4 regions of the Streptomyces sp. NPDC004111 genome follow, and region 4 is predicted to be linked to each of the others. Evidence: riboswitches for the same ligand, from Rfam matches in the RefSeq annotation. Region 4 holds a riboswitch; each other region holds the start of a gene.
What was found. Region 4 has a riboswitch for cobalamin ahead of ACFYVL_RS25930 (ribonucleoside-diphosphate reductase subunit alpha). Riboswitches for the same ligand answer to the same signal wherever they lie in the genome.
Positions count from the first base shown of each region.

Region 1: linked by a shared signal. The riboswitch ahead of ACFYVL_RS03430 (ribonucleoside triphosphate reductase) and the one ahead of ACFYVL_RS25930 (ribonucleoside-diphosphate reductase subunit alpha) in region 4 are both predicted to bind cobalamin.
Region 2: linked by a shared signal. The riboswitch ahead of ACFYVL_RS20370 (CoA-acylating methylmalonate-semialdehyde dehydrogenase) and the one ahead of ACFYVL_RS25930 (ribonucleoside-diphosphate reductase subunit alpha) in region 4 are both predicted to bind cobalamin.
Region 3: linked by a shared signal. The riboswitch ahead of ACFYVL_RS07750 (prenyltransferase/squalene oxidase repeat-containing protein) and the one ahead of ACFYVL_RS25930 (ribonucleoside-diphosphate reductase subunit alpha) in region 4 are both predicted to bind cobalamin.

Region 1 covers NZ_JBIAMU010000001.1:767,632-769,821, reverse strand. The annotation lists gene ACFYVL_RS03435 (NUDIX domain-containing protein) at 107-613, opposite strand; cobalamin riboswitch at 943-1,096, shown strand; gene ACFYVL_RS03430 (ribonucleoside triphosphate reductase) at 1,093-2,190, shown strand, end outside.
Region 2 covers NZ_JBIAMU010000010.1:36,809-38,998, forward strand. The annotation lists cobalamin riboswitch at 86-309, opposite strand; cobalamin riboswitch at 482-677, shown strand; gene ACFYVL_RS20370 (CoA-acylating methylmalonate-semialdehyde dehydrogenase) at 945-2,190, shown strand, end outside.
Region 3 covers NZ_JBIAMU010000003.1:160,138-162,327, forward strand. The annotation lists gene ACFYVL_RS07745 (hypothetical protein) at 1-220, opposite strand, end outside; cobalamin riboswitch at 369-443, opposite strand; cobalamin riboswitch at 507-653, shown strand; gene ACFYVL_RS07750 (prenyltransferase/squalene oxidase repeat-containing protein) at 840-2,190, shown strand, end outside.
Region 4 covers NZ_JBIAMU010000014.1:2,344-4,533, reverse strand. The annotation lists gene ACFYVL_RS25940 (YbdD/YjiX family protein) at 1-4, shown strand, start outside; gene ACFYVL_RS25935 (GNAT family N-acetyltransferase) at 128-628, shown strand; cobalamin riboswitch at 688-830, shown strand; gene ACFYVL_RS25930 (ribonucleoside-diphosphate reductase subunit alpha) at 973-2,190, shown strand, end outside.

The sequences.
Region 1 (2,190 bases), on a different contig from region 4:
AGAGTGCCTCTCCGGTTCGACCAGAGCCCGGCATCAGCCCACCACCACCCTGATGCCGGGCTCGCCCCTTTCCACGAGCCGGATGCGGCGGGTGCGGCGGGCGGCCTCAGTGGTGCCAGGGCAGTCGCACCGGCTCGGCCGGTATCCGGCCCGCGACCAGATCGCGCGCCAGGCCGGACAGGCCGAGAGGGTGGATCCGCTCGGTGCTGGCGGCCAGTTCGTCGAGCGTCCACCAGCGGTGCCCGGCGTGGTATCGCAGTTCCTCGGCCCCCTGGCCGCTGACATCCACCTGGTGGCCCGTCACCCTGAGGTGGAAGAAGTTGTCCTGGAACATCCCCTCCGCCCAGCCGAGGTCGGCGTACCCGGCGGTCAGGGCGACCTTCGGCCCGACCGCCTCCGGGGTCACCGCGAGGCCGATCTCCTCGCGCAGTTCCCGGGCCGCCGCCTCGGCCTCGCTCTCGCCGTCCTCCAGCCCTCCCCCGGGCGCGCACCAGCCGTGGCCGCCGGCGGGCACGTCCGGGTCGACACGGAACTTCAGCAGCAGCAGACGGTCGGCGGCGTCGAAGAGCAGAACGCGGGCGGCACGGCGGGAGTACTTCTCCATCTCGGACATCCGGGCAGCCTAACGAGACGGCACGCGACGGCCACCGGGTTTACGGGACGGCCGGATCCCCGGGCACCGGGGCGGGGCGACGGCGGGACGGCGGCCGGCCCGCCCCGCCCCGGTACACCGGTACGGGGCTCGGAGTCGGGCCGCCCGGTCATGGCCGCGCTCGACCTGCTCGGGCGCCGCTGGACGCGTGGAGCCGGCGCTGGGCGCAGGAGACCGACCGCACCTGACCGGGCACGGCCTGCCCCCCCCTCGCCCGGGACGAAGGTCCTCACCTTCCGGGCCCAACGAACCCCCACATGTCGTACCGGGCGTGTCGGACCAGCACAAGATGTAGTGTCCTAAAGGTCGGTTCGGCGTCGGCGCACCCCTCGTGTGCGCGGCCGAGGAAACAGGGAATCCGGTGCGAATCCGGAGCTGCCCCGCAACGGTGTGGGCCCGCGGACGGGCCCGAGTCCGATACCTGCCGGCCCCGGCCGCGCATCCCGCGCGACCGCAGGCACACACCCCGGACGCCTCGTGGGAGGGCCGACGTGACGCAGATCGACGCCGTGGACTCGGTGACCGAGTACCTGGACCGCAGCGACTGGCGGGTCAACGCCAACGCGAACCAGGGCTACTCGCTCGGCGGACTCATCCTGAACACCGCGGGCAAGGTGGTCGCCAACTACTGGCTGGACCAGGTGTATCCCGAGGCCGTCGGCCGTGCCCACCGCGAGGGCGACCTGCACATCCACGACCTGGACATGCTGTCCGGCTACTGCGCGGGCTGGTCGCTGCGCACCCTGCTGACCGAGGGGTTCAACGGGGTCGCGGGGCAGATCGACTCCGCGCCGCCGCGGCACTTCTCCTCCGCCGTGGGACAGATCGTCAACTTCCTGGGCACCCTGCAGAACGAATGGGCCGGCGCCCAGGCGTTCAGCTCCTTCGACACGTACATGGCGCCGTTCGTGCGCCAGGACTCCATGTCGTACGCGCAGGTGCACCAGTGCGTGCAGGAGCTGGTGCACAACCTCAACGTGCCCTCGCGCTGGGGCACCCAGACGCCGTTCACCAACCTCACCTTCGACTGGACCTGCCCCGCCGACCTGCGCGACCAGGTGCCGGTGATCGGCGGCGTCGAGCTGGACTTCCGGTACGGGGAGCTCCAGGCCGAGATGGATCTGATCAACCGGGCGTACATCGAGGTGATGACGGCCGGTGACGCGGCGGGCCGGGTCTTCACCTTCCCGATCCCCACGTACAACATCACCCGGGACTTCCCCTGGGAGAGCGAGAACGCCACGCGGCTGTTCGCGATGACCGCGAAGTACGGACTGCCGTACTTCCAGAACTTCCTCAACTCCGGTCTTGAGCCCGGCATGGTCCGCTCGATGTGCTGCCGGCTCCAGCTCGACCTCACCGAACTGCTGAAGCGGGGGAACGGCCTGTTCGGCAGTGCCGAGCAGACCGGCTCGCTCGGCGTGGTCACCGTCAACTGCGCCCGGCTGGGACATCTGCATCCGGGCGACGAGGCGGGCCTGTTCGCGGCGCTCGACCGGCTCCTCGAACTCGCCGTGCAGAGCCTGGAGATCAAGCGG
Region 2 (2,190 bases), on a different contig from region 4:
GTGTGCCGCGCGCGACGAGCGCGGTCCTCCGCCTGCTGTGTACGCCGACCCGCCCACGAGGTCACCGGGACATCCGCACGCGATCGGTCGCGTGCGGGCAACGGGCAGGTCTTCGGACTCGCGGGCACACCCACCGGAACTCCGGCGGATTCCTACTGGCCGTCGCTTCCCAGGTCCTGGCCGGACCCAGTGCGTATGACGGCGGTCGTTCCCGCTCACCGCTGCGGGGCAGTCCCGGATTCCCACCGGGTTCCCTCTTGCGACGCGCCTGCCTGGCGGACAGGGCGAACCAGCTGCACCGCACACAGTAGGCGCCGGAGCGGCTTTTGGGCACCACGGCTCGGATGCCGGACGGTGACATGGGACACCTGCGGCGATCCGGACGGCCAACACCTGTGTACAGGAGGGCAGTTGATCCGCGCGCGCGAGTGCGGCGGGCCGGGCGGGGGAGTCCCCGGGGAGGGGGTGGACTTACTAGGACGTCCAACTATATGTTCGTGGCACAAGGTCCGCGGTGCAGGGAAGCCGGTGTGAATCCGGCACGGTCCCGCCACTGTGACCGGGGAGTGTGCTGTCACCACTCGCCACTGACCGGGCCCCGCCAGGGGCGGTCGGGAAGGCGGGCGGCACACGGAGATCCGGGAGTCAGGATACCGGCCGCGGAACGTTCCGTGTTTTCCACGAGGATGGAGCAGACACGCATGGCACCGGTTTGTACCCACGGCCCCGGTGGTCCGGCGGAGCGCGCGCCACTCACCCCGCACTCGTAGGACTGCGGCACCCGTACCCGGCGTCCGGCCGCACGGCCCTCGCGCGCCCGGTCCCCCGTACGGGCGCCCCCGTCCGCTGTCCCACGACGCCCGCCGGCCCCGCACCCACCCGTGCGCCCCGTCGGCGGTCCGCCGTGCCCTCCCCGGATCCCACCTGACGAGAGCAGGCACCCCATGGTCCGTGAACTCGGCCACTTCACCGGCGGCAAGCACACCGCCGGCACCTCCGGCCTCTTCGGCGACGTCTACGACCCCAACACCGGCACGGTGCAGGCCCGCGTACCCCTCGCGGGCCGCGCCGACACCGAGGCGGCCGTCACCGACGCCGCCGACGCCCAGCGCGAATGGGCCGACTGGAACCCGCAGCGGCGCGCCCGCGTCCTGCTCCGCTTCCTCCAACTCGTCGACGAGGAACGCGACACGCTCGCCGCCCTGCTGTCGTCCGAGCACGGCAAGACCGTCGCCGACGCCCACGGAGACCTCCAACGCGGCCTGGAGGTCGTCGAGTTCGCCGCCGGGATCCCGCACCTGATCAAGGGCGAGTTCACCGACAACGCGGGCACCGGCATCGACGTCCACTCGCTGCGCTCCCCGCTCGGCGTCATCGCCGGAGTCACCCCCTTCAACTTCCCCGCGATGATCCCGCTCTGGCAGGCCGCCCCCGCCCTCGCCTGCGGAAACGCCTTCGTCCTCAAGCCGTCCGAGCGCGCCCCCTCGGTCCCGCTGCGGCTCGCCGAACTCTTCCTGGAGGCCGGCCTGCCGCCCGGCGTCCTCAATGTCGTCAACGGCGGCAAGGAAGCCGTCGACACCCTCCTGGAGGACCCCCGCGTCGCGGCCCTCGGCTTCGTCGGCTCCACCCCGGTCGCCGCCCACCTCTACGCCACCGCCGCCGCCCGCGGCAAGCGCGCCCAGTGCTTCGGCGGCGCCAAGAACCACATGGTCGTGATGCCGGACGCCGACCTCGACCAGGCCGTCGACGCCCTCGTCGGCGCCGGGTACGGCTCGGCGGGGGAGCGCTGCATGGCGATCTCGGTGGCCGTACCGGTCGGCGCGGAGACCGCCGACCGGCTGGTCGCCGCGCTCAAGGAGCGCGTCCAGGCCCTGCGGATCGGCCGCTCCGACGACCCGGAGGCCGACTTCGGCCCCCTCGTCAGCAGGGACGCCCAGGAGCGGGTGCGCCGCTACGTCGACATCGGCGTCGTGGAGGGCGCCGAACTCGTCGTCGACGGAAGGGACTTCACCCTTCCCGGCCACGAGAACGGCTTCTTCGCCGGAGCCTCCCTCTTCGACCGGGTCTCCCCGAAGATGCGGATCTACCGCGAGGAGATCTTCGGACCCGTGCTCTGCGTCGTACGCGCCCGGAACTACGAGGAGGCCCTGCGGCTGCCCAGCGAGCACCCGTACGGGAACGGCGTCGCGA
Region 3 (2,190 bases), on a different contig from region 4:
AGCCGGCGTACGAACCGTCCGCGCCCTGAAGCGACTTGAGGTAGCCGACGCCGTTGGCCTTGGAGGTGGCGATCTGCGCGGGTGTCGCGGTCGCGGCGGCCGGCAGCACGGTGAGGGCGAACGCGCCGAGGGCGGCGACGGGCACGACGAGGGCCGCCCTACGGGATCGACGCGCGGGCGAGGAGGGCGTGTTCGGTCTGCCGGACGTGCTGGCGGACATGGCGGTACGAGAACGGGACATGACTGCTCCTGAGGTGGAGGACGCCGGGCATGCACGTCCCCGCCGCGGCACCCGTCGGGGCCCTCGGGAATGTCCTGACCGCCGTCCGTTCGCGAGGTACAGCTGTACGTGATGTGGCCTGCCACCTGGGCATTCGGGCTCGGAACGGCTGCTTCCGTTCCACACCGCTGCGCGTCAGCCCCGGATTCGCACCGGGTTCCCCCACGTGGCGGAGCAGGACGTTACACGAACTCCGCAACTTCCAGGGAACCTTGACGTGCCCACGCGGCCCGTGCTTCACTCCGGCTGCTATTCGCTCAGGAGAGCGGGGGAAGCCGGTCGAATCCCGGCGCTGACCCGCAACCGTGGACCCACCGTGCCGCAGGCATGCCGTGGGTGAGCCGGAATGCCCGCCCCTGGGTCATGAACGAGACGCCGTCGCGGACTACGGCGTGGTTCGACTGGTCCTTCCTGGGCGTTCCTCGCCTCCCGGACCTCTTTCGCCACGCATGTGCCCGCTCGGCCGACACGAGGGGCCGCAGTGGGGACCGCAGCAGAGCCAGGACGCCGATTCACGTACCGCCGTGGCCGGTTGGCGCGCACGCCCGGGTCAGGGCCGGTGCCGCGCGGCCCGTTCCTGTCCGCCTTCGCATCGACGCTCCTGGCGGCCGTCCTCGTGCTGGTCGGCGGCGCCGTGTACGTCACCGGCACGTCCTCGGCCGCTTCCGCCGACCCGGTCGAGAAGTGCACGGCGACCACCGGCGCGATCGTCGTGGTGGACTTCCGCCCCTGGAAGGGGAAGGTCGTCCGCGGCTGCGGCGTCGACTCGGCCACCGGGTACGACCTGTTGCACGCTGCCGGGTTCAGCACCGTCGGCACCAAGAAGGACGGCCCCGCCTTCATCTGCCGCCTCGGTCACGCGGAGAACGAGTCCGGCACCCAGTTCCCGACCCCGCGGGACGAGCCGTGCGAGGTCACCCCGCAGGCCACCGCGTACTGGTCGTACTGGCACGCCTCGCAGGGCGAGAAGACCTGGAAGTACAGCCAGTACGGGGCCATGGCCCGCACGCCTCGGCCTGGCGACGTCGACGCGTGGGTGTTCGGCGGCACCGACATCGGGGGGACGACGGGGCAGCCCTCGTTCACTCCGGACGAGGTCCGCGCCAAGGGCGGCGGTACGGTGCCGCCGGACCCCGCGGACCCGCCCGCGCCCACCGTTCCGCCGGGCCGGGTCGCCGTGGAGCCGGCCGTGAAGTGGCTCAAGGGCAGGCTCACCGACGGCGAGCGCGTCGTGGAGGAGGGCGCCGAGGAGCCGAACACCGGGTTCACCACGGAGGTCGCCCTGGCGCTGGCCTCCGCACAGCCCAAGGACACCGACCTGGACAAGGTCGTCGCGTTCCTGGCGAGGAACACCGACGCCTACGCCTACCCGGCGGGCACCGGCCGTGCTCCCGACACCAACGCCGCCGCCCGGCTGGCCCTGCTGGCAGTGAGCACCGGGCGCGACCCACGCGCCTTCGCGGACCACGACCTGGCCGGCGACCTGGTGAAGCACCTGTGCACGGCGGGCCCCGACTCCGGTACCCCCACGCCCGGCTGCACCGCCAAGGGCGACTTCCCGAACGCCGGGTACACCGACGGGCAGGCCCTCGGCCTTCTCGCCGTGAAGCGGGCCGGTATCGCCCCGCCCACCGACGCGGTCAAGCGGATCCTGGACATGCAGTGCGAGAGCGGCGGGTTCACCAGCATCCTGATCCGCCCCGGCCAGAACTGCGAACCCGAGCCGTGGACCACCGGCCAGGTGCTGCCGGCGCTCCGGGCGGTCGGCGGCCAGGACGGCGCCGTGGCGAAGGCCCGCTCGTACCTGAAGCGGACCCAGCTCAAGGAGGGCGGCTTCCCGGCCGCCACCGGCCTGACGGACGGCAGTCCCTTCACCACCGCGGTCGCGGCGCAGGCCCTGCGCGCGCTGG
Region 4 (2,190 bases):
CTGAGCCGCCTCGCCCGGAGGTCCCCCGCCCACGACGGCGCCGGACCTCCCCGGGCGCTCCGGCCCGGTGTCCCGCCCCTCACAAAGGGCTGGGACACCGGGCCTTCGCCGTTGCACACTCACCGGCATGGACATTCACATCCGCCCCGCCGAACCCGCCGAACACTCCGAAGTGGGCGACATCACCGCCCGCGCCTACCTCGACGACGGCCTCCTCTCCGGGGGCGCGCAGGACCCGTACCTCGGCGTACTGCGCGACGCCGCCTCCAGGGCCGCACAGGCCGAGCTGCTGGTCGCCGTCGACGCCGACGGCACCCTCCTGGGCACCGTCACCTACGCCCCCCAGGGCAGCCCCCTCCAGGACATCGCCGTCCCCGGCGAGGCCGAGTTCCGGATGCTCGCGGTCGCCCACGCGGGCCGCGGACGCGGGGCCGGCGAGAGCCTCGTACGGGCCTGCATCGCCCGCGCGAGGGCCGAGGAAGGGGTCGTACGGCTGGTGATGTCGACCCAGCCGGCGATGCGCGGCGCGCACCGGATCTACGAGCGCCTGGGCTTCGTACGGACCCCCGGCAGGGACTGGGAACCGGTGCCGGGACTGGGCCTCTTCACATACGAGAAGGCTCTCTAGAGCCTCTCCGGCGGCTCACGGCCGCGGCACGCGACACAACATGTGGTGGGTGCGCCACGAACCACCCCCCACATGTATGCTCGTCCTCGCTGTCGCCGCAGGGGAATCCGGTGCGAATCCGGAACTGTCCCGCAACGGTATGCCCTGTGCGCTTTTGCGTACCGCCAAAGTCCGAGGACCTGCCGACAGCGCGTCCGGTTCGACCGATCCGGACACCGATACGTCCGGGCCTCGCGGTAGGGCCAGTGGACGCCAGGCGACGTGCGCCCCCTGCCGGGCAGCCGTGCGCCCGCGCGCCCTCGTTCCCCCCGCAGGCACGGCGCCGAGCGAGGGAGAGCCCCCACGTGACCATCGCGCCAGTCGACCCGGCCACCGCCGAGCGGAGTCAGCCCCGCGGCCAGGAGCAGGACGGTCAGGACGCCCCCGGCACCGCCCTCCTGCGCACCCTGACCGACCTGACCGCCGACCTGCCCGACACCGACCCCGGCCGGGTCGCCGCCGCCGCCCTGCGCGGCCGCCACGCGGGCTCGGACGCCGCCGAACTGCGGGAGCTCGCCACCGAGTCCGCCGCCGGACTGATCTCCGAGGACCCGGCGTACTCCCGCCTCGCCGCCCGCCTCCTCACCCGCACCATCCGCGACGAGGCGGCCGGCCAGGGCGTCACCGCCTTCTCCGGCTCCGTCGCCGTCGGCCACCGCGAAGGGCTCATCGCGGACCGCACGGCGGACTTCGTCGCCCGGCACGCCCAGGCGCTCGACGCACTGATCGACCTGGCCGGCGACGACCGGTTCGAGTACTTCGGCCTGCGCACCGTCTACAGCCGCTACCTGCTGCGCCACCCGATCACCCGCAAGGTGATCGAGACCCCCCAGCACTTCATGCTGCGCGTGGCCTCCGGCCTGGCCGAGGACGACAGCGAGCGGGCGCTCGCCGAGGTCGCCTCGCTGTACCGCCTGATGAGCCGGCTGGACTACCTCCCCTCCTCCCCCACGCTCTTCAACTCCGGCACCCGCCACCCCCAGATGTCGTCCTGCTACCTCCTCGACTCCCCCCAGGACGAGCTGGACTCGATCTACGACCGCTACCACCAGGTCGCGCGGCTCTCCAAGCACGCGGGCGGCATCGGGCTCTCGTACTCCCGCATCCGCGCCCGCGGCTCCCTGATCCGCGGCACCAACGGCCACTCCAACGGCATCGTGCCGTTCCTCAAGACCCTCGACGCCTCCGTCGCCGCCGTGAACCAGGGCGGCCGGCGCAAGGGCGCCGCAGCGGTCTACCTGGAGACCTGGCACGCCGACATCGAGGAGTTCCTGGAACTCCGCGACAACACCGGCGAGGACGCCCGCCGCACCCACAACCTGAACCTCGCCCACTGGATCCCGGACGAGTTCATGCGCCGGGTGGACCAGGACGGCACCTGGTCGCTCTTCTCCCCCGCCGACGTCCCCGAGCTGGTGGACCTGTGGGGCGAGGAGTTCGACGCCGCCTACCGCGAGGCGGAGGCCGCCGGGCTCGCCAAGAAGTCGATGCCGGCCCGCGAGCTGTACGGCCGCATGATGCGC